DNA from 3 places in the Acidaminobacter sp. QWL-03 genome. Region 1 is predicted to be linked to each of the others. Evidence: riboswitches for the same ligand, from Rfam matches in the RefSeq annotation. Region 1 holds a riboswitch; each other region holds the start of a gene.

Region 1 (7,576 bases):
TTGTTTTTTGTCGCGCTGCTGCATCAAGCCTTTAAACGAGGGCTGGGCTATAAGCACTGGCTGGCGCCGCTGAGTCGAAAGCTTGGTGTGACCCCGCGGTCCGGGGAACGTTCAAGGCTGATGATAGCCTGGCTCTATGCCTTAATGATTTTGTTACCTATGGTCTGGTTTCTCCTCTATGGTCTGTCACCCTCTCTGAGATTCCCTCAGCTCATGCCTGATTTTTCTGGTGCTGTGAGGCGCGCCTTGAGCGTCGTGTCTGACCCCATGCTGCAGAAGGCTTTAAAACAGAGCCTGATGATCTCAGGGCTCACCGGGGTGCTGGCGAGCTTTGCTGGTTTTTGCGCCGGGAGGGCCCTCTCGAAAAAGAAGGCTGTGAAGGGGCGATCCGCAGCCATGGTGATCCTGGCTTTGCCGCTGCTGTTTCCCGGTGTAGTATTGATCACGGGGGCACAGATGGCCAGCATCCGGCTGGGCTATTACGGCTCCTGGCTTTCCGTGGTAATCTGTCATATTGCCATAGTCGTTCCTTACGCTGTGGGGCTTCAGTTCCAGTATCAAAGCCAGTCGGGTCATGCCCAAGAAGAGGCGGCAAGAACCCTGGGCGGACGGCCTCTGGATTATCTTATCAGAGTGCTGCTGCCCTCGACGCTGCCGCCGCTCATCCTCAGCTTTTCCCTGGCTTTTTTGATGTCACTGACAGAAACCTTCTCTACGCAAATGACCAGCGGCGGTCGAATCACCACTCTGGGAGCGCTGCTGATCCCCGCGCTGGAATACGGAGATCTGTTCAGGGGCAGCCTGTATACCATAATTTTTATTTTAATCAATGGCAGCCTTTTTCTGATGGCTCATGCCGTTTCAAAATCCTGGATCAACCGCTCTGACTACAGAAAGGAAACCCTATAATGCTGCGACTGATGGCGCTTTCAAAAACCTATGAGCATAGAAAAGTCCTGGAGGACATTACCTTTGAGTGTTCCCGTCCGGAACTGGTAGCGGTATTGGGGCCTTCCGGCTCAGGCAAGTCGACGCTGCTTAAGCTGATTTCCGGTTTGGTACGGCCTGATGGCGGAGGTCTTGAGCTGAATGGCAGGGACATGGCCGGGCTCCCTCCTGAGCAGCGGGGCATAGTCTACATTTCTCAGGAGCCATCCCTGTTCACCCATATGACCGTTCTGGACAATTTGTGCTATGGCGCGGACATTCGCGGGATTCCCCGAAAAGAAATCACGGCGGAGCTGCAGCGACTGATTCGACTGCTGGAGCTGGAAGGCCTTGAAAACAGGTATCCAAGAGAATTATCCGGTGGTCAGAGACAACGGGTCGCCATAGGCCGGGGCCTCGCGGTCAAGCCTTCTGTGCTGCTTCTGGACGAGCCCTTCTCAAGTCTGGACCTGGCGCTGCGCACCAGCATGGGGCAGATGATCCGCAGTATTCGCGACAGTTATGAGGTTACCATCATTCTGGTGACCCACGATCCCGGCGAAGCAATGGCTTTCTCGGACCGCATCATGCTTCTGAGTGAAGGACGACAGCTTCAATGCGGGACACCTGCAGACTTATACCGGCATCCAGTGACTCTTCTGGCAGGGCGGATGCTGGGCAGACTCTTGCCGCTGCCGGAGGCTCTGTCAAATCTGGGGGGACATGGGGCGTTGCCCATTATAGAACTTCGGGAAGAGCGCTCTGAGGGCATCCAGATCCTGAGGCGCTGCTACAGGCCGGAATCCGTCGTTCTGGTTCGAGCAGGGGAGAAGGACGAGGGGGCTTATAGAGTGGGCCGGGTGAGCCGGGACGGCCTTGAATGTCGTTACCAGTTATTAAGTGCGGCTTCTGCCGATGGTTTTGAAATCGTCACAGCGCAAAAAAGTCAAATCGTGGTGAATGACGTGGTGAAGCTGGCGTGGGTGTGACGGAAAAATGGAAAATTAGGGTTGCCTCCAAGCCACTATGGGTCAATGTTCAAGGTGCTATAGGTATGGAGCGCACTGGCCTTGGCAGAGTGAAAGTTTTCCTTCAACTTCTTGACAAGGCCAAAGTGATGATTTATGCTTGACTCAATTGAATGAATCCAGTAAAGGTTTGCCAGGAGAAATCCTGGCAATTAAAAGGGAAGTCGGGTGAAAATCCCGCGCAGTCCCCGTTGCTGTAAGGTGGAGTACACTTGCTTAATGTCACTGATGGCTAGTCCATTGGGAAGACGCAAGATTGTATGATGAAGCTGAGCCAGAAGACCTGCCTTTATTGTAGTTAGCATTTTTCTGCGTGGAGACGGAAAAGGTTATGATGAGGCATGCTATGTCTCTATGATCGCAATATGACTCTGACGCTTTAATGCGCCGGAGTTTTTTTTATGCCTTCGCGCCCAAATTCATGGAGGTGTCATAATGTATACAAAAATAGCCAAGACAGCAATTGCATTGTCGTCAGCCGCCGCCCTGATCCTCTTGGCTGCTGCACCAGCCGGAGCCATGCACATTATGGAGGGTTTTCTGCCCCCGCTGTGGGCACTGATCTGGGGATTTATCAGCCTGCCGTTTCTGGTGGCGGGATATTTTTCGATTAAAAGGCAAGTTGAGGTCTCGCAAAAATTTCTGGTGCTGATTGCCATGTGCGGCGCCTTTGCCTTTGTGATGTCCTCACTGAAAATTCCTTCCTTGACGGGAACTTGCTCCCATCCGACAGGCGTTGGCCTTGGCGCAATTCTATTTGGACCCTCAGCCATGGCCATTATTGGCGTTATAGTTCTGCTGTTTCAGGCTTTTTTTCTGGCCCACGGCGGGCTGACGACCCTGGGCGCCAATACCTTCGCCATGGGCATTGCAGGGCCTCTGGTTTCGTTTTTAGTGTATCAGCTCATGAAGCGCTTAAAAGTGAAAAGCAGCACAGCCGTTTTTCTGGCAGTGTTTTCGGGCAACATGATGACTTACATAGTTACGGCAACGCAGCTCGCCCTGGCACATCCGTCAGATGGCGACGTTATGACGTCCCTGTTCAAATTTCTTGGCATTTTCGCATTGACACAGATTCCTCTGGCCATCAGTGAAGGACTGGTAACCGTAGTTGTTTTCAGCGTCCTTGAAAAATATAACGGCGAAGCGCTCAAAGCGCTTAAAGTCATAGCGTAAAAGCGAAAGGAGCACGGCAGCATGTTGAAAAAAAATCTGATTTTTATTGCGTTGACCCTATTACTCGCGGCTGTACCCGTCATAGTTTTAAAAAATGCCGAGTTCTCGGGGGCTGATGGCATGGCTGAAGAGGCGGTTATGGCCATTGATCCGGAATATGTGCCTTGGTTCGAGCCTCTGATTGAACTTCCCAGCGGCGAAGTGGAGTCTTTGGTGTTCAGCCTGCAGGCCGCTATTGGAGCAGGTGCATTAGGGTTTATCCTGGGCAGGATGACTGCCGGCAAGAAAGAGGTTGACAGTCGTGCTCAGCAGGGATGATGCAGTGCTCAGAGCCCGAATTGCAAGGGTGAATCCAAAGTCAAAGCTGCTGTTTGGCTTCTGCGCTACCGTGACCCCGCTGTTGGCGGATCATGCTGAGTTTAGTTTCATAATGATTTTTATCATAGGGACCTTAACGCTTCGCAGCACGGAACTGCGTGTCAGCGCCTACCTCAAATTGCTGGCCCTGCCTCTCGGATTTCTTGCCATGGCTGTCCTTCCGCTAATGCTGCAGGCTCATGCTGAAGGGACTTCGCTAATCATTGGCGGGTCTATGTTCGGCAGGATTATTGGCATAGACCCAGAAGCTTTTGCCGATGGTTTCGATACCACCCTACGCAGCCTCGCAGCCGTCAGCGGCATGTACTTCATTCTGCTGACAACCCCCATGTCCGACCTTTTTTGGGCGCTGAAGGAATTTAAAATGCCGACATTGCTGATCGCCCTGATGTCGTTGATGCACCGTTATATTTTCGTCTTCTTGACGGAGCTCAGAACCATGAAAACCGCCCAGACTTCACGACTGGGTTATGTCACCTTTGAACGGTCTGTTCATTCAGCGGGACAGCTGATCGCAAGCTTATTTTTGAGGGTCTATATCAAATGCGACAGGGTTCATGACGCGCTGGAGTCCCGTGGTTACAGCGGCGACTTTCAGCAGCTTGAGAAGCAGTACGAGTCGGGCGGCGCACTTGTTTGGGGTGCCGCGGCAATGGCCTTGCTGGCAGGTGCGACGGTATGGCTTGAAAGGAGTGGGCTCGTTTGAGCGTCATATTGGAAACTCGAAATCTGACTTATGCCTATGACCATCGGCAAAAAGCACTGGACGCGGTGGATCTTGAGATTGAAGAAGGCCAAACCACCGCAATTTTGGGCGGGAACGGTTCCGGAAAATCGACCTTATTCCTGAACCTCAACGGGGTGCTGAGGCCGAGTGCGGGTGATGTGCTTTACAGAGGCCAGGCGATCTCCTATGGGGGCAGCGCTATGATGGCGCACCGAAAGCGGGTCGGTATAGTGTTTCAAAATCCGGACGACCAGTTGTTTTCGACGGACGTGCGAAGCGATATTGCATTTGGGCTGTTGAATTTAGGTTTATCTCAGGCGGAAGCGACCCAGCGGGTGGAAGCTGTCATGGCGCAGGTGGGTGTTTTGGAATATGCTGACGCGCCAACCCATGCCCTCAGCTTTGGACAAAAAAAGCGGGTGGCGATCGCGGGGGTACTGGCCATGGAGCCGGAGGTCATCATTTTGGATGAGCCGACGGCGGGGCTGGATCCAAAAGGGGTCAGCGATATCTTGTCGCTGCTTTTACACCTCAGGAAGCAACAGCGCGTGACTGTCATCTTGTCCACCCACGAGATCGATCTGGTGCCCCTGTACTGTGACAAGGTCTTCGTGATGGATCAAGGCAAGGTCGTGATGCGGGGGACGAGCAGCGAGATTTTTAAAGCGCCGGATCAACTCAGAATGCATGATTTGAGATTGCCCAGGATTGCCCACCTCATGGAGATTTTAAGAGACAAGGATGGGCTGGAACTTGAGGTGGGCGCGGCGACCATCGGCCAAGCCCGTAAAAGCTTTTTGAAGTGGGTGAGGCGCGGATGACAACTGATTTTGGTGTTGTGGTGAAGCGTGGAAAAGCCCTTCGATATGGGTATACCACAGGGACCTGTGCCACGGCGGCTGCGGCGGCTGCGGCGGAAATGCTGCTTAGCGGTAAGCGGGTGGATAAGGTGCGTGTCACATTGCCCGCCGGCGAGGAGATTGAGCTTGAGACAGTGCATCCTGAGGTGATGCCGGACTTTGCCCGCTGCGGGATTTGCAAAGACGCAGGGGATGATCCGGATGTCACCCATGGCATGGAGATTGTGGCGGAGGTTCGGTTTAAGTCTGGGGGAGCTGCGGGTACTGCGGACGTCGCTATTACAGGCGGTCCAGGCGTAGGTGTAGTGACGGCCAGAGGTCTGCCTTGCGCGGTGGGGGAGCCGGCGATCAATCCTGTGCCAAAGAAAATGATTTTGCAGCATGTGGAGGCGGTGGCGGCCCGGCATGGTATTGAGGGTGACCGCGGTTTGATAGTTGAGATTTCGGCTCTGAATGGCGAGGAGATAGCGAAGAAGACCTTTAATGGCCGTTTGGGCATTCAAGGCGGTATTTCCATCCTGGGGACTACGGGCATTGTGGAGCCTATGAGCGAGCAGGCGCTGATCGATACAATAAAGGTGCTGATAGATAAGGCGTCCCAACAGCATCCCGAGGTTGCTTTGATTTCGCCGGGCAATTACGGCAGGGACTACTGCAGTGAGGTTTTGAAGATCGATCTGGAAACCGGCGTGAAGTGCTCAAATTACATAGGCGAAACGCTGGATTACCTGGTTTATAAAGGTTTTAAAGAGATTTTGCTGGTGGGTCACGTGGGCAAGCTCGTGAAGCTGGCAGCGGGGATTATGCAAACCCATTCGTCTATGGCGGACGGCCGGATGGAGATCCTGGGCGTGCACAGCGCCATGGCGGGGGCGCCGCCGTCGCTGGTCCGTCAGATCATGGCTTGCGGTACAACGGATGAGGCTATTGAAGTCCTTGACGCGGCAAAACTGACTCAGGCGGTCTTCGACTCAGTCATGGAGCGGATCTGTTTTCAATTGAATTACCGGACTCGCGGTGCTATGAAGGTGGAGGTCATCCTGTTTTCTGCTCAGGACGCAGTGATTGGAGAGACGGACGGCGCTCAGGCGCTGGCGGGAAGACTTCGAAAAGACTTCGGAAAGACTTCGGAAAGACTTAAAGAAATGGGGCATATGGAATGACTGAAAAAAAAGGCAGGTTTTACAGCATTGGCACCGGCCCGGGAGATCCGGGACTTCTGACGCTGAAAGCCGTTGAAACCCTTAAGACCTGCAAGGTGATAGCGGTGCCGGACAGCGGCGCGTCGGAAAATGTGGTGCTTGGCATAGTGAAAGCGCATTTGGAAGATCAGCGGATTGTCTGCTGTGACATGCCAATGACGCGGGACAAAGATCTTTTGGAAGCCAGCCATCAACGAGCGGCGACGATACTGGCAGCCTATCTTGAGGCGGGTGAAAATGTGGGCTTCCTGACGCTGGGTGATCCCACCATCTATTCCACTGCGCTTTATGTGCATCAGCGGATTTCGGGCATGGGCTATGACACAGAGGTGATACCGGGGGTACCTTCTTTCTGCGCGGCGGCAGCAAAGTTAAACGTTCCGCTGTGTGAGGGCAGTGAGATGCTGCATGTGGTGCCGGCGTCCTATTCTGATCTGGAGGGTGGGCTTGGTCTTAAAGGCAGTATTGTGCTGATGAAGTCAGGAAAAAGCGCTGCCAAAGTCAAAGCGCTGCTTGAGGGCAGACAGGCCATGGCGGTGGAGCGGTGCGGTTTGCCGGGTGAAAAAGTACACAAGGCGCTCAGCACCTGGACTGAGGATGCCAGCTACTTCAGCGTGCTGTTGGTGAAAGGGGAAAACTCATGATTTATTTTGTTGGCGCAGGTCCCGGCGCGCCGGATCTGATCACGGTCAGGGGAAAAAATGCGATTGAAGCCGCGGACATTATCATCCATGCCGGCTCTCTGGTCAATCCGGCGCTGCTGGAGGGTGCCAAAGGGTCTTGTCAGTGTTATAACAGCGCGGGCATGACGCTGGAAGAGGTCATTTCGGTAATGGCGGATCCTTTGAACTTGGGGAAAAACATTGTCAGGCTCCATACCGGAGATCCGTGTCTCTACGGCGCCATTCGCGAGCAGATGGACTTACTGGACCAGCACGGTCTCGACTACGAGGTCATTCCGGGGGTCAGCTCCTTTATAGGCGCAGCGGCGGCTCTCAAGGCGGAATACACCTTGCCGGAGGTCAGTCAGACTGTGATTTTGACGAGGATGGAAGGGCGAACCCCGGTGCCGGAAAAAGAAGACATTGCAAAGTTGGCCGCTCACGGCGCGACTATGGTCATATTTCTCACCACCACCATGCTTGGGGAGCTGTCCAGGCGCCTGATCCAGGGCGGCTACGCGCCGGACTCGCCAGCAGCCATAGTCTATAAAGCCACCTGGCCGGATGAGCGCGTGGTCCGTACTACTGTCGCCGAGCTGGAGCAAGCCGCGGATGC
Region 2 (7,576 bases), 550 kb from region 1:
ACATTGGTTTTTTCGCTCCCAATGTGAAGAAAATTCTTGGCCAGGGGCTTGGTGAAGTAGATCAGAACTGCGGCCGATACTAAAAAGACGCCAATCTGAACCGGCACAGACAATCCAATCATGGCCGCCAGAAGTGCTATTAGCGCGGCGCCAGCAAACCAGATGGTGGTAAGACCCATGGTCATTGCCTCTAGAACTGCAAAAATGATGATGAGCGCGATCCAGATGACAGATGGGCTCAGGCTGGTTAGGAAACTCATAGCGGGTCAACTCCTCTTGGTTCAAACTTTTGTGCACTTCCTCTCTATATTACCCAACATTTATTAAAATAGCATTAAAAAAGGCTTGGTATTTCCCCATTTAATTTTTCCTCAGGTTGTGGTACGCTGTAAAAAAGCCATATAAATTTTTCCGTATGATGAATGACATCGTTTTCTTTAAACCCAACAGGCTTAACCGCCTCACAGATCCAGAACGGAGGAAAATAAAATGTCCCATAACTGGAGTCTCGACGCCCTTTATCTCAGCTTTGACGACCCAAATCTCCAAACTGACTATCAGGCATGCCTGACAGAGGTCCAAACACTCATCCAGGAAAGCCAGACCCTCATAGACGGCCGACTCGAGCCTAAAAACCTCGAAGCACTGCTGAGAGCCGCAGAATCACTCTACCTCAGACTCTGGAAGCTTTCCGCCTTTGCCGCCCTCACCTTGTCAGCAGATACGTCCTGCGAACCTGCGCTGGCGCTGGAAGAAAGGCTCCGCAAGCTTCAGGCAGAGCTGACCGTGTTCGACGTCAGACTCAAGCGCGCTGTCGGTCGCATAGAGGACCTGGACCAATGGCTCCAAGACTCAGGCTCCGACTATCTCAAAGACCTTGAATTCGCCCTGGAGGAGCGGGCTGAAGCAGCCCATCACCTTCTCAGCGACGAGGAGGAAATTCTGATCGCCAAGCTCCGCATTACGGGATCGGATGCCTGGGAGACCCTGCATGCAAAACTGACTTCAACGCTGATGGCAGCCGTCCCTGACGCTCAAGGCCAAATGACCGAGTTGCCACTGTCTGCGGTCAGGGCACTGGCCCACGATCCTGATCCCGAAGTCCGGCGCCAGGCCTATTTGGCAGAGCTCACAGCGCTGCCAAAAATTGAAGACAGCATAGCCGCTTCGCTGAACTCAATCAAAGGCGAGGTGCTGACACTGACGGAGCAGCGCCGGTACAGCTCTCCCCTCGAAGCGACACTTAAAGAAGCCCGAATGTCCAGGAAGACGCTGGATGCGCTGATCAGTGCCATCGAGCAAAAGCTTCCGGAGCTTAGAAGCTATTACAAGGCAAAAGCAGCCTTGCTTGGGGATGAAAACGGCCTTAAATTCCACAACCTCTTCGCGCCTGTCGGAACTCTGTCCGAAGCCTACACTTATGAGTCTGCCATGGACTTTGTCATTCGGCATTTCAGCACGTATAATCCGGAGCTGGGCGCCTTTGCGGCCCATGCCAGAGACGAACAGTGGATCGATGTTGAGCCTCGAGCAGGCAAAGTCGGCGGCGCCTTCTGCTCCAGCCTCTACCCGGTTCGCCAGTGCCGCATCCTGACAAATTTCCAGGGCAGTCTGGGCGATGTCCTGACCCTCGCCCACGAGCTCGGCCACGGTTACCACGATTACAGGCTGGAATCCCAAAAACTCTTCAATATTGAAGTGCCAATGACCCTCGCAGAAACCGCGTCGACCTTCTGTGAGACAGTCATTGCCGACGCGGCGCTTGCGACCCTCTCCGACACCGAAGCCATGACGGTCCTGGAAAGCAGCCTTCAGGATGCCGGGCAGGCTATTGTCGACATTTATTCCCGCTATCTCTTTGAATCCCGCCTCTTTGAGCTTAGAACGGACCACGCCCTGTCGGTGAATGAGCTGAAGGAAGAAATGCTGAAGGCCCAGGAAGCTGCCTATGGTGATGCCATGGATCCTGATGTCCGCCACCCTTACATGTGGCTGGTCAAAGGTCATTATTACAGCGCTTCAGTCAATTTCTACAACTTCCCTTATGCCTTTGGGCTGTTGTTCGCCAAGGGCCTGTATCAACTCTACAGAGAAGAAGGGACGTCCTTCCTGCCTCGGTACGACCAGCTCCTGTCCGAATCCGGAAAGGCTTCTGTAGAATCGGTCTGTGCCTCTGTGGGCATTGACGTCACCACAAAAGATTTCTGGCTGAAGTCCCTGGAGGTTATTTTGGGGGATATCCGCAGGTTCAAGACTCTGGCGAAAAATAAGGCATAAAAATAGTCTGCCGATGGTTTTGTATTATCAACCATCGGCAGACTCTCTTTTTTATCACTTCACCTCGGAATCACATGAGGATTGCCCGTCACCGGATTGACAATCAGTGTCACATCCACCGCGTAGACATCCTTGATGTATTCCTCTTTTATAACATTGGCAGGCGGCCCCTCTTTGTAAACGCGGCCATCCTTCATCATGAAGACATAGTCGCTGAACTCAATGGCAAAATTGAGGTCATGGAGAATCGCCACCACAGTGATGCCGCGCTCCTTGGTTAGCTTTCGCGTGAGACGCATCAGTTCGATCTGATGATGCAGATCAAGATGGGCAATGGGCTCGTCCAGCACCAGAATCTCAGGCTCTTGGGCAATGGCCCGGGCAATGATCACGCGCTGCTGTTCGCCGCCGCTGAGGCTGTTGATGGGAAAATCCCGCATTTCCCAGACACCTGTTGCCCTCATGGCGTCCTCGACAATTTTGTGGTCCAGGTCCGACTCCGGCTGAAATCGTCTCAGATGCGGATAACGACCCATCATGACCATCTCGTGAGAGGAAAAGTCGAACTCAGTCGCGGTGACCTGGGGCACTGAAGCTATGACCTTGCTGAGCTCCTTGTGGGAGTAAGACGCGAGGTCCCGGCCGTTCACCGTGACGATCCCTTTGCCCGAATGCACCATCCTGGTCAGGTTCTTGACAAACGTGGACTTCCCGGAACCGTTTGGTCCGACTATAGTCGTGAACGAGCCTTTACGGATGCGCATGTCCACGCCATTCAACACCGGCGTTTTGGAATACGCGAAGTGTAGACCTTCGACGAGAATTGGAAATTCCATTACACTCACCTCACACTCGACCGCGTTTTATTGCGGTACAACAGATACAGGAAATACGGCGCGCCAAAAACTGACGTTATGATGCCAATAGGCAGCTCTCCGGGCATGATCAGGGTTCTGGCCAGTGTGTCTGAAATCACCAGGAACGTCGCGCCCCCTAAGATCGAAAACGGCAGCAGAGTCCTGTGATCCGGGCCCGAAATAATCCGAACCACATGGGGGATGACGAGCCCCACAAAGCCTATGATGCCGCTGACCGAAACCGCCGCCGCTGTGACAATGGAGGCCACCACCAGAATACTCTTCTTCACCTTTTCAGTGTCCACACCGACACCCTTTGCGCTCTCCTCGCCTATGGCAAGGGCATTGAGATCCCTGGCATACATCAGCAAGTACCCTGTGCCGATGGTGATTGGCACCGCAGCCACCAGAATCTGCATCCAGTTTGCCGTCGCAAAGCTTCCCATAGTCCAGAAAATGATGTGCTCCATTTCATCGCGGTTGAGCGACATAATCAGGGAAATCATGGAGGACAGCAGATAGTTGACCGCGATCCCCGCAAGCAGCAGCGTCACCACCGGCGTCCTGTTGCCGACTCTGCCGACGTTGTAAACAATGTAAGCTGCCATAATCGCACCGGTGAATGCGCCCACCGAAACAGAGCTGAGTCCGGCGATACCTGCATTGAAGCCTGTCACAATGACTAAGGTGGCGCCTAAAGCCGCGCCAGAGGAGATCCCAAGGACGAAAGGATCTGCCATTGGATTTTTGAAGATGCCCTGATAGGCTACCCCGGATACAGACAGGGCGCTGCCAACCAAAGCGGCAAGAAAGATGCGTGGCAGGCGGATCTTCAATAGAATCGCCTCGTGTGTGGGTTTTATTTCATCCAGTTGAATCATGGTGTCAAACAACGGAATTCTGGATAACAGAATCCTGGCGCTGTCCATGAATGAAATATCTGCAGAGCCAATTGCGCTTGCGGCGACAACGGCGAGCACGAGTCCTGCAGCAAGCGCCACAAGGCCTTGAATCAGCTTTTTATTTCGCTTTTTCATGCGTGCCACACATCCTTTTTTAGTAACGGGAAACATCCGTTTTGAATTAGAACAACTCCGGATGCATTATTTTCGCGAGTTCAAGCAGTCCCTGTGCAAGTCTGGGTCCCTGAAGATCAATGAGGTTGTTGTCGACTTCCACAAGACGGCCTTCTTTGACCGCCGTCAGCTCTTTGTAGCCATTCGTGGCTTCAATGCCTGCTTTATCGTCATTGTACAGTGAGCAGATCACGAACTCCGGATCTTTCTCCACGAGCTTCTCAATGCTGTATTTCCAGCCCTCCGTGTCATTGGCGACATTAGCGCCGCCTGCCATGGTCAGCATCTGGTCAATAAACGTACCTGCGCCGGCAGTGTAATCGCCGCTCTCGCCATACCCTACAACATAATAAACGGTCTTTGGTTCGACACCGGCTACTTTTTCTTCGACCTGAGCAACAGTTGTCTTCATGTCTTCGACAATGATAGTTGCCTGGTCTTGTTTGTTGAGGACACTGCCGGTCTGTGAAATGGCGTTGTAGACGCCTTCAAAAGTGTCATGGGAAGAAAGGTCGAGTACCTTGTAGCCCAGTGATTCAAGCTTGATGCGGACATCATCGTTAAACATGTTGGACACGAGAATCAGGTCCGGCTCGACAGAGGCTATGGTTTCAATGTTGGGCTCCGTGATTGTGCCGACGGAGAGGACATCCGCCACCTCAGCAGGATATTTGCAGTAATCGGTTCGGCCTACCAATTTTTCGCCTGCGCCTATGGCATAGACAATCTCAGTCGCAGCCGGTGACAAAGAAACGACCTTCATAGGCTCCTGTTCAATGACAACTGTTTTACCCGAGGCATCCGTCACTGTGAGCGGATACACGGTTACGGCTGCTTCTGCAGGTGCCTCTGCAGGCGTTTCAGCAGGTGCTTCGGCAGGCGTCTCCGGGGCAGGGGACTGGCATGCCGCCAGTGTTAAAACCAACGTGAGCATTAAGAGCAGTGACCAAAACTTCTTTTTGAACATTAAAAAAATCCTCCCTTTTTTAGGTGAGGACCGATACGGATAAGCTGGAAACCCTATTATATATAGGGTTCGCCTATGTAGCCGGTCAACCTCATCCTCGTGAGTTGATGTACCAGAAATCCTTCGGCTGGTTCCTGACTCGCGCGTTTCCAATTGCTGCGCTCACAGTAGCGGGACTGTGCCGGCTTCAAACCGGCTTCCCAATTAAGTCCGTAGACACCAAGGATTTATGTTAATTTCAGACCTATCATACCTGATCACAGAAAAAAATGCAACCCCGCTTGCATAAGTTCCGTTCTAAAGACTATCGGCTTAAATGGATCGCCTTCAGATTCACCATTAAATCCACAGTTTACCCTCTGGATGAGTGGTTTTTGTTTTCCCCACCTTCAGCGGGCTTTTACACATCCCATCCCCAAGAAAACTGAACTTTTACACAGTTCATCCACAGTTTCTGTGGATAAGTCGTATTAAGGGTGTTTATTCGACAAATTTCGATGCGAACACAGATTCGGTTATACACATAGTCCACAGGTTATCCACCGTTTTACACAGATTTTACACAAGGGATTCACAGACTTAGGGCTTTTCCTGTGGAAAACCCCATAATTTTACCGCCAGTCCGCTGCATCCCACCGCGCATCCGCCCCCAGTCTTGCTCTAAAAGTCCTTCGGGTGTACAATGTAGACAACATGAAAGCGCGTCATCCGGGAGGGATAACTTGTGAACATAAAAATTTACGGCCACGGCTGTGATAAATGTGAAAAAATGTACGCACTGGTCCTTGAGATTTTGGCTGAATACGACCTTCAAGCCGAGGTTGAAAAAGTAGAATCCCTAATGGAGATCTACAAGGCGGGTGTCATGACCACACCGGCCATGAGCATTGATGGCAAAGTGGTTTACGCCGCGAACGCGGTTCCGGGGCGCAGCAGCCTCGAAGCCCTTTTACTTCAGGAAAAGAAATAGACCCCCGGGAACTTTGAAAGGAGTCACGCCCATGAAATTGATTATTTATGATCAAGTGTGCTGAGGGTACTCGAAAATTGCGCCCATCGTGGATGAGGCCATACGACAATTGAAAGTTTCACTGGAGGTTGAAATCATAGCTGATATCCGGCTCATCAAGGCAGCCGGAGTTGAAATGATGCCGGCAATGGCACTTGAGGGCAAACTCCTGCATCAGGGCAGAACGCCTAATGTACGGGAAGCCATGACCATTTTAAGCAGCGCCCTCGCGGAGCACGGGATCAAAACTGCCCTCTACGAGTAGGGATCCACCTAAGGCTTTAAGCATAAAGGCTGCTTCGGGACACGGTATGCTCACCATGCCGCCGGAGCAGCCTTTTTAGTGGATTGTTGTACTGAAGTACGATTATTTGTGATTCAATGAGCTTCCATTAACCAAGGTGACGGCCTCGCGCAGAGGTTTAGTCAATCTTGAGTTTGGAAGTCTCTTTTAAAGTAGAGAGTGCGACGTAAGTGTAGGTATTTCGGGCAAAGTCGTTGATTCTCTCAATGACGTTCTCGAGCTCCGTGGTCGTAGAGGTTCTGACTTTGATTAAAAAGGTGGTATTTCCAGTGACTTTGTGGCATTCCAGGACTTCCGGCATAGCGACCAGCTTCTCGCCCATCTCCGCTATGCTGACATCCCCAAGTGGAATACTTATAAAGGACAGTAAGCCGGCATCAACCTCATAGGCATTCAAGACAGCTGTATACCCTTTGATGACACCTTCCTGCTCAAGCTTTTTCACGCGCTCCTTGGTCGCCGTGGTTGACAGACCAATGGTTCGTCCCAATTCAGAAATGGACAGCTTGGCGTCGTCCTGAAGGATTCTTAGGATTTCCTTATCTGTTGCGTCCATGATTTACTTTCCTCCCCCGATCGCGCCTTGCGGCTATTGCGCCTGACGGCTACTCGCGTCATTTGGCTACTCGCGCCACATTGGCTGTGGTCTCATTGAAACGATTATAGCCTTTTTTTTGCTTTTGTGCAATAATAGTCAATAAACCCTTAAATTTAACTGAAAATCATGCAATGAGATTTAAAAATCACTTGAAAGACAGGAGGCTTCCGTGCGTGAAACTCGTGACCATACATACAGACGGCGGCTGCGCCGGCAATCAATCGGATCAAAACTTTGGCGGTTGGGGAGCGCTCCTCGAATACAACGACAACGTCAAAACCCTCTACGGCGGAGAGATTGACACCACCAACAACCGCATGGAGATGACTGCCGTGCTGGAAGCCCTTAAAGTCCTTAAATCCAAGGATCTGTCTGTTGAAATCTATTCAGACAGCGCCTATCTGGTCAACTGCTTTCGAGAGCGCTGGTATGATAAATGGCGTTTGAACGGCTGGATCAATTCTTCCCGGCAGCCGGTCGAAAACAGA
Region 3 (7,576 bases), 1.4 Mb from region 1:
CCGGAGACGCGCAACCGGGCGGTGCACACGCCGCTGAAGCACGCCCTAGAGGAGTTCGAGGGGGATGAGAAAAGGCTGCTGGCCTTGATTTCCACCGTTATCAAGGCGGCGGACCGGAGCGCGTTTATTTCGGGGCTTATGGAAAGTGGGGAGTTGTTCTTGCCTCTCAGGCTGACAAGCGAGGAAGCTTATACTTTTTTGAAGGAGACCGCCCTGTATGAAGAGGCTGGGATTATGTGCCGCGTGCCGGACTGGTGGCGAAAGAAGAGCCGGATCGCTCAGGTATCCGTGACGGTGGGGGAAAAGTCGCCATCCAAAGTTGGAATGGACGCCATTTTGGATTTTGTGCCAGTCATGAAACTGGGCGACGACACGCTGACCGAAGCGGAGGTTCGGGCGTTTTTGGAGATGGCTGAAGGTTTGGTCCAGTATAAGGGGAAATGGGTGGAACTAGATAAGAAGCGTCTTGAGGCGGTGCTGCTGGCCTTTGAAAGGATTGAAGGGCAGTCAGGCCACGGGGGTCTGACCCTGAGTGACGCCATGAGAATGGAGCTCAGTCCCGAGAAACTGCTGGATGTGGCTGATAGCGAGGTCGAGGTGTCTATTTCCAACGGTCAGTGGCTCAGGACTCTCAAAGACAGCTTGGTGTTGCCGGTGTCCACAGAACCTGCCAAAGAAATTCCGACGTTTAAGGCATCGCTGAGGCCTTATCAGGAGACGGGCTACCAGTGGCTGAACCGGATGTCGCAATATGGCTTTGGGGCTTGTCTGGCAGACGACATGGGCCTCGGAAAAACGGTCCAGATGATCGCGTTCCTGGAGCATTACAGATTGAACGGGCGGTGTCAGACACTAAATGAAACTGGGTGTCAGACACCCAAAGACGAAACTGAGTGTCTGACACTCACTGACAATGGGGGCCAAACCCTGCTGGTGCTGCCGGCTTCATTGATTGGCAACTGGCAGAAGGAAATTGAAAAGTTCGCCCCGGAGATGCCTTATCAGATCCTGCATAAAAGCGATCTCAAGGGTAAAGGCAAACTCGAGATTGAGGAAGGAAAATTCCTGTACATCACAACTTATGGGATGGCCGTCAAAATGGAAGCCTTAAAGGAAAAACACTGGGATCTGTTGATTCTGGATGAAGCCCAGGCCATCAAGAATCCAGGCACGAAGCAGACCAAGGCCATCAAAGCGATTCCTGCAGGTATGCGCATTGCCATGACAGGCACCCCCATCGAGAACAGGTTGAGTGACTTGTGGTCGCTCTTTGACTTTCTCAATCAGGGCTTGCTCGGAACCTCCAAGGAGTTTGCGAAATTCGGAAAGAAGCTGGGTGAGGAAACTATGGGTTACACTAAACTCAGAAGGATGATACAGCCTTTCATTCTCAGGCGCTTGAAGACGGATAAATCCATTATCGCGGATCTGCCTGACAAACTCGAGATGAACGCCTATGCTGGGCTGTCGAAAAAGCAAGTGCTGCTCTACAAGCAGCTGGTTGAAGACGTGAAGACGAAACTGGAAACAGCCGAAGGAATCGAGCGCAAGGGTCTCGTCCTGGCCAGCATCATGAAACTCAAGCAGATCTGCAATCATCCGGACCAATATCTGGGTCAGGATGCGTTTAAGGAGGAGCACAGCGGGAAGTTCGAGCATTTAAGGGCGCTTTGCGAAACCATTCACGACAAGCACGAGAGGGTGCTGATCTTTACCCAGTTCAGGGAAATGACGGAGCCCTTGTCTGCATTCCTCAAGGAAATCTTTGGCAAGGAGGGATTGGTGCTGCACGGCGGGACTCCCGTCAAGCGTCGCAGCGAGATGGTCGAGCAGTTCAACGGCGAGCATTATGTGCCCTATATGGTACTGTCCCTGAAGGCGGGCGGCGTCGGACTCAACCTGACAGCGGCGAACCATGTCATCCATTTTGATAGGTGGTGGAATCCCGCCGTCGAAAACCAAGCCACAGACCGCGCCTTCCGAATCGGTCAGAACAAGAACGTCATGGTGCACAAGATGGTGACCAAGGGCACCGTCGAAGAAAAAATTGACGCCATCATAGAGGAAAAGCAAAAGCTCTCGGGTGAACTCTTACAAGAGACCAGCGGCGAGCAGTGGATCACGGAATACAGCAATGAGACACTGGTGGCCATGCTCAGTCTGGAGAGTGATGTCTCATGAGTTTCTATAATTATCGAAGGCCGGAAACGGTCGCTGAGAAAAAGGCCAAGGCTCAGAAGGGACTCCAAAAGCTGATGAAGCAGAATCCTGAGGCTGAGCCGGTGATCATCGAGGGACGGACCCTGGCCAGAACGTGGTGGGGCAAAGCCTGGAATGCCAACCTGGAGAGCTATGCGGATTACAGCAACAGGATTGGACGGGGCAAGAGCTACGTGAAGAGCAACACCGTCCTGGACCTTAAAATCACCAAAGGCCGCGTCGACGCACTGGTCCAGGGCAGCCGGTCGAAGCCCTACAAAGTGGAAATAAGCATCGACACCTTAAGCGACGACAAATGGGCGCAGATCACGTCGCTGTGCAATCATCAGATTGATTCCCTGGAACAGCTGGTCGAAGGCAAATTTCCAAAAGCGCTGGAGGTTCTGTTTCAGGACCGTAAGTATGGGTTGTTTCCATCCCCCAAGGAGATTCATTTTGACTGCAGCTGCCCGGACTGGGCCAGCATGTGTAAGCACGTGGCCGCGGTGCTTTACGGCGTCGGCGCCAGGCTGGACCAGAACCCCATGTTGTTCTTCGAACTCAGGCATTTAGACGGACGGGAACTGGTGAAAAAGTCCATGGAGGCCAAGCTGGAAAGCATGCTGAAGAATGCCGGGAAGAAGAGCGAGCGGGAAATCCAAGCGGAAGAGTTGGAAGACCACTTTGGATTAGAGTTGTAAAGCAATAATTAATTAAATACAAAAACAAAGTCCCTTTGCCGATGGTCACGGTTCTCACAACCATCGGCAAAGGGACTTTTTCGTTTAAATTAGACTGAGTGCCAGTTGCCTAAAAATCCCCCGTCGTAACACCAGCAGCGTTAAACGTCGCCATTTCATCCGCGATCTTCAGCGCAGCCTCAACCATAGGGAACATAAGAGCGGCGCCTGTGCCTTCACCCAATCTCATATGGAAGTCGAGACGGAAGTTAATGCCAAGCTGTTTCAGGCCAATCTCGTGGCCTTTTTCTTCAGAGTTGTGGGAGGAGATCATGTAGGCTGCTGAAAGAGGCGCGATTTGAGCAGCTGCGAGGGCCGCGGCGGTGGAGATGATACCGTCCAGGATGATAGGAACATGCCGGTAAGAGGCTTCCAGGATTGCGCCGGAGAGCGCCGCAATTTCAAGGCCACCGACTTTGGACAGCACACCGATTGGATCAGCAGGGTCAGGTTGGTTGACTTCGATCGCTTGGCGAATGATGTTTTCCTTATGTTTGAGGGCGTCATCCTTAAGTCCGGTGCCGCGGCCTGTGACTTCTTCGACACTGTGTCCGGTGAAGACAGAAATCAGCGCCGCGCTCGGCGTCGTGTTTCCAATACCGACTTCGCCGGTAGCGAGGAGGTTCACACCTGAATCAATGGCTTCTGAGGCGATTCTCGCGCCGGTAAGAATTGCACGCATAGCGTCTTCTCTCGTCATGGCTGGTCCATGGGCAATGTTGTCCGTGCCGTTTTTGACGCGGTTGGCCATGAGCACTGGAGGATCCAAAGGGGAGACTATGCCAATATCCGTGCAGATGACTTCCGCGCCTCCGTGCCTTGCCAGGACGTTGATGCCGGCTTCTCCTCTCAGATAACTGTAAAACATCTGGGCAGTGATCTCCTGTGGCGCGGCACTTACGCCTTCCACAACGACGCCGTGGTCGCCTGCCATCAGGAGGACGGCTTTTTTGTTAACTTTTGGGTTAGGGGTGCCCATAATCCCCGCGATTTGCTGGGCAATGTCTTCTAAGACGCCAAGACTTCTCAGGGGCTTAATTTTGGAGTCCAGTCGCTGCTGCATGCCGGCGGCCGCATTCTGATCCAGCGCTTCAATCCCGCTGGCAAGTTCTTTTATTGCCGCTTCGAGTGCTTCGGGGCTTGCGCTTTTGAGTGCTTCCAGGCCGTGAAATTTGTTTGTTTTAAGTTCGGTTGTCATTTTAAATCTCCTCCAAGTCAAATTTTGGTAAAAAAATAAAGTCCCGCCACAATAAAAAGTATTGTGGTCGGGACTTTGCCGTCATCTCCGCTGCTCTCCGTTACCCAGGAAAGACTTTTGTTCTTAGGCAGGTCTCCTGACTCAAGGGACTCAAGCGTCTTAGTTCGCCCCCTTCCCGGCGAAAGCCAGTGGATCAGCGAAAGACTCGTCCTTTACAGTGGTGGGTCCGTACCGGAGTTTCACCGGTTTCCCTATTCTCCCCAGCATGGGGCACCTAAGAGCGTTCATGTTCAATTAATATGATTCTAACAGAATTTTTGAAGATATCAAGTGCAAAAAGGTATAATTTGGATGTGTGAAAGTAATTATGGGAGGAGCGTTGTTATGGATCAACCATCGGCAGAGCTTTTAAAGAAACTCAACGTTAAGGATCAGACTTCAATATTTGCTTTCAATGTCCCTGAAGCATTCAGCAGTGTATTAGCGCAGTGGCAGGAGCAATTGACAGTACTTTTTGATCCGCCTGGTGAAACCTGCCTCTTTGTATTGTGCTTTGCGAGGGACCAAGCGCAGCTGGCGGAAATTAAACCCATTCTCAAAAGCACTATGGACCCATCCGGTTTGATCTGGGTGGCGTATCCTAAAAAATCGTCCAAGAGATACAAGTCGGATCTCAGACGGGATAACTTTTGGGACGCTTTTAAGGACCTTGGCCTTGAACCTGTCAGACAGATCGCACTGGATGAGGATTGGTCAGCGCTCAGGTTTAAGCCTGGGAGTGAGTTGAACCACCCATGACTGAAGTCACGGGATTCTTGGGTCCTCACATCCACCGATGCGAAATATACCAAGCGATCCCCACAGTTCCTGCGGTTCTTGTTACGTTAACTTACGATTCTTAATCCTTCTTTTAAAATGTTGACGGCTGCGTTGAAATCCCTGTCGATTTCTAGTCCACATATCTCGCACTGATATAGCCTTACACTTAAATCCTTTGTCTGTTCACTTTGATGACCACATTCAGAGCAGAATTGACTAGACGCATAGAACCTGTCTACTTTGTGTACCAGCTTATAATTCCATTTACCCTTGTACTCCAGTTGTCTGAAGAACTCTGAAAAGCCCGCGTCAGCAATGCTCTTTGCCAGTCTTCTGCTTCCCATCATACCTTTCACATTTAGGTCTTCTATGAAGATCTGATCGTAGCGATGGATCAGCGATGTACTCAGCCTGTGAATGAAATCCTTTCGGCAGTTTCTAACCCGCTTATGCCAACGGCTCACTTTGACGCGCTGTCGGTTTCGATTCTTTCCGCCCTCCTGACGACGGCTAAGCCTGCGCTGTTCTTTGATCATGCGTTTTTCATATTTTCGGTAATATTTTGGATTTGCCGCGACCTCCTTGTCAGAGGTGTAATAGAACGCTTTCAAGCCCATATCGATGCCAACGTTTGCACCCGTCGCAGCAGCTGGCTCATGCTCTATTTCAATACAGCACAGGCTGACGTAATACTTTCCATCTGATTCTTTGGTGACCGATGCAGATACCAGTCTACCCTGATAGGGTCTTGAATAGGCAATTTTAACATCTTTTACTTTTGGAAGTTTGATTTTGCAGTTTTGCTTTCTATACTTGCCGGAGGAGGTATACTGAACTTCCTTTTCCTTGACCTCGATATTGTTTCCGGTCCAGCTCATTTTGCAGGACTGGACTAAATCCCTGTAGGATTTGAATTTCGGGTGTCCTTCCAGATCATAAAAGGTAAGCGTTTTACCTGTCCGCGCTGCTTTTTCCAGGGTTTTCTTCGAGTATTTCTTTGGACCTTTATTAAAGCGTGAATAAACACTCGCTAGGTCTTTAAGAGTGTTCTGTAAAACAGATTTTTCGCACTGATAGAGCCATGGATGAGTTGCTTTGAGCTCAGTGAGCAGCTTCGACATCTTATTGTAAGGGATGAGGTGTTCCTTCTTCTCATACCGATCCATGTTCAGTTTCAGAAAATGATTCCAAACAAAGCGCTTTGCTGAGAACATAGTCTCGAGTTGTACCTGCTGAGTTTTATTGGGTTGTATTCGGTACTTATAGCCCTTTTCAATCCGCATGCTCTCAGCACCGCCCTATTTTTCTTTTTGTGATTGTATATAGGCTTCAACTTGAGCTTCAATATTCTCGAAACCCGTAACGACAAAATAACCTGGATTCCATAAGTGCCCATCCTCAAAGCTATCTTTTAGCCACGGACAATTCTCAAACATGAATCTGCCGCTGACACCTTTGAGCGCTTTAATGAAGTTGGGAATGTAGTGCTGAGGTTTACAGTCGATCAGCAAGTGAACGTGATCTTGATCACAGTTAAATTCTTCAATTGTAAATCCATTTTCATCCGCTATTTTAAAAAGGATTTCCTTGAGTTTTTCCTCTACCGCGCCAGTCAGAACTTTTCGTCTATACTTGACGCACCAGACAATATGATACTGAATAGAGTAGACATAACCTCGACCTTTTTTTACTTTAGACATTCCACAACACCTCAGTACTATTATAACATACGGTTATGTTGTAACAAAGTAAATTGAAGGATTACAATTTAATTCATAACTATACATAAGGCGCCGCTAACCCACGACTGAAGTCACGGGTGTGCGCGGTTATTTAATCAAGCGAAAGGGCCAGTAGGAGGCACAATTGAATAGAGGGTGCAAAACAATAAAACCAGCCCCTTGCGATGTGTTGTGGAAATGGATGACCATCGGCAGAGGCTGGCTTTTTGTTTAAAATTGTTGGGTAGTGATAAATCAGTTCACTTGAGTGGTGAGGAAGATTGGCAGGGTCATGTGGGAGATTTGGTCCTGGAGCTCCTCGATGCCGTCCAGATGGCGGTCTTCGTCGTTAAGGATGGACTCGAGGATTTCGCGGGTGGCAAAGTCTCTGACCTCGCCGGCCAGGACGATCGCGTCGTTATAGGCCTTGACGGCGTCCATCTCAGCCAGGCGGTCATTTTCCAGCTGCTTGATGGTGTCGCTGCCAATATGCACCTTGTTAAGCTGGGTTACAATTGGAATGCCTTCCAGGAACAAAATCCTGCCGATTAGTTTTTCCGCATGCTTCATCTCATCAATAGCTCGCTTCTCGAAATGCTTATGTAGCTTTTCATAGCCCCAGTTGGCACACATCTCGGAGTGGACCATGTACTGGTTGACGGCGGTGAGTTCATCTGACAGTAGACCATTTAGCGCGTCGATCAATTCTTTGTTGCCTTTCATACGCTCAACTCCCAAATTTTAATGTTTTGTACATCGTTATCTAGTTTCCCTTTTTTGAGGATTATAAACGCAATTTCGTCAATATACTATGGGGAGAAAGGGAATTAGATTGTGTGCAATGTAATATACTTTCTGATGAAGGTGTCTTGAAAATCATCTCAGCAGCTCAAACATTC

Evidence for each region. Region 1 has a riboswitch for cobalamin ahead of AC4PHM_RS15415 (energy-coupling factor ABC transporter permease). Riboswitches for the same ligand answer to the same signal wherever they lie in the genome.
Region 2: linked by a shared signal. The riboswitch ahead of AC4PHM_RS13070 (ABC transporter substrate-binding protein) and the one ahead of AC4PHM_RS15415 (energy-coupling factor ABC transporter permease) in region 1 are both predicted to bind cobalamin.
Region 3: linked by a shared signal. The riboswitch ahead of cobT (nicotinate-nucleotide--dimethylbenzimidazole phosphoribosyltransferase) and the one ahead of AC4PHM_RS15415 (energy-coupling factor ABC transporter permease) in region 1 are both predicted to bind cobalamin.

Annotation. Positions count from the first base shown of each region.
Region 1 covers NZ_CM178752.1:3,337,553-3,345,128, forward strand. The annotation lists gene AC4PHM_RS15405 (ABC transporter permease) at 1-909, shown strand, start outside; gene AC4PHM_RS15410 (ABC transporter ATP-binding protein) at 909-1,916, shown strand; cobalamin riboswitch at 2,065-2,260, shown strand; gene AC4PHM_RS15415 (energy-coupling factor ABC transporter permease) at 2,391-3,131, shown strand; gene AC4PHM_RS15420 (energy-coupling factor ABC transporter substrate-binding protein) at 3,153-3,449, shown strand; gene cbiQ (cobalt ECF transporter T component CbiQ) at 3,433-4,215, shown strand; gene AC4PHM_RS15430 (ATP-binding cassette domain-containing protein) at 4,212-5,057, shown strand; gene cbiD (cobalt-precorrin-5B (C(1))-methyltransferase CbiD) at 5,054-6,259, shown strand; gene cobI (precorrin-2 C(20)-methyltransferase) at 6,256-6,942, shown strand; gene cobM (precorrin-4 C(11)-methyltransferase) at 6,939-7,576, shown strand, end outside.
Region 2 covers NZ_CM178752.1:2,783,075-2,790,650, reverse strand. The annotation lists gene AC4PHM_RS13090 (NfeD family protein) at 1-260, opposite strand, end outside; gene AC4PHM_RS13085 (M3 family oligoendopeptidase) at 490-2,277, shown strand; gene AC4PHM_RS13080 (ABC transporter ATP-binding protein) at 2,337-3,113, opposite strand; gene AC4PHM_RS13075 (FecCD family ABC transporter permease) at 3,119-4,171, opposite strand; gene AC4PHM_RS13070 (ABC transporter substrate-binding protein) at 4,218-5,177, opposite strand; cobalamin riboswitch at 5,285-5,416, opposite strand; gene AC4PHM_RS13065 (thioredoxin family protein) at 5,902-6,147, shown strand; gene AC4PHM_RS13060 (thioredoxin family protein) at 6,236-6,451, shown strand; gene AC4PHM_RS13055 (Lrp/AsnC family transcriptional regulator) at 6,609-7,046, opposite strand; gene AC4PHM_RS13050 (ribonuclease H family protein) at 7,262-7,576, shown strand, end outside.
Region 3 covers NZ_CM178752.1:1,170,321-1,177,896, reverse strand. The annotation lists gene AC4PHM_RS05345 (DEAD/DEAH box helicase) at 1-2,181, shown strand, start outside; gene AC4PHM_RS05340 (SWIM zinc finger family protein) at 2,178-2,900, shown strand; gene cobT (nicotinate-nucleotide--dimethylbenzimidazole phosphoribosyltransferase) at 3,010-4,137, opposite strand; cobalamin riboswitch at 4,247-4,430, opposite strand; gene AC4PHM_RS05330 (hypothetical protein) at 4,522-4,935, shown strand; gene AC4PHM_RS05325 (RNA-guided endonuclease TnpB family protein) at 5,022-6,239, opposite strand; gene tnpA (IS200/IS605 family transposase) at 6,255-6,656, opposite strand; gene bfr (bacterioferritin) at 6,933-7,400, opposite strand; gene AC4PHM_RS05310 (hypothetical protein) at 7,554-7,576, opposite strand, start outside.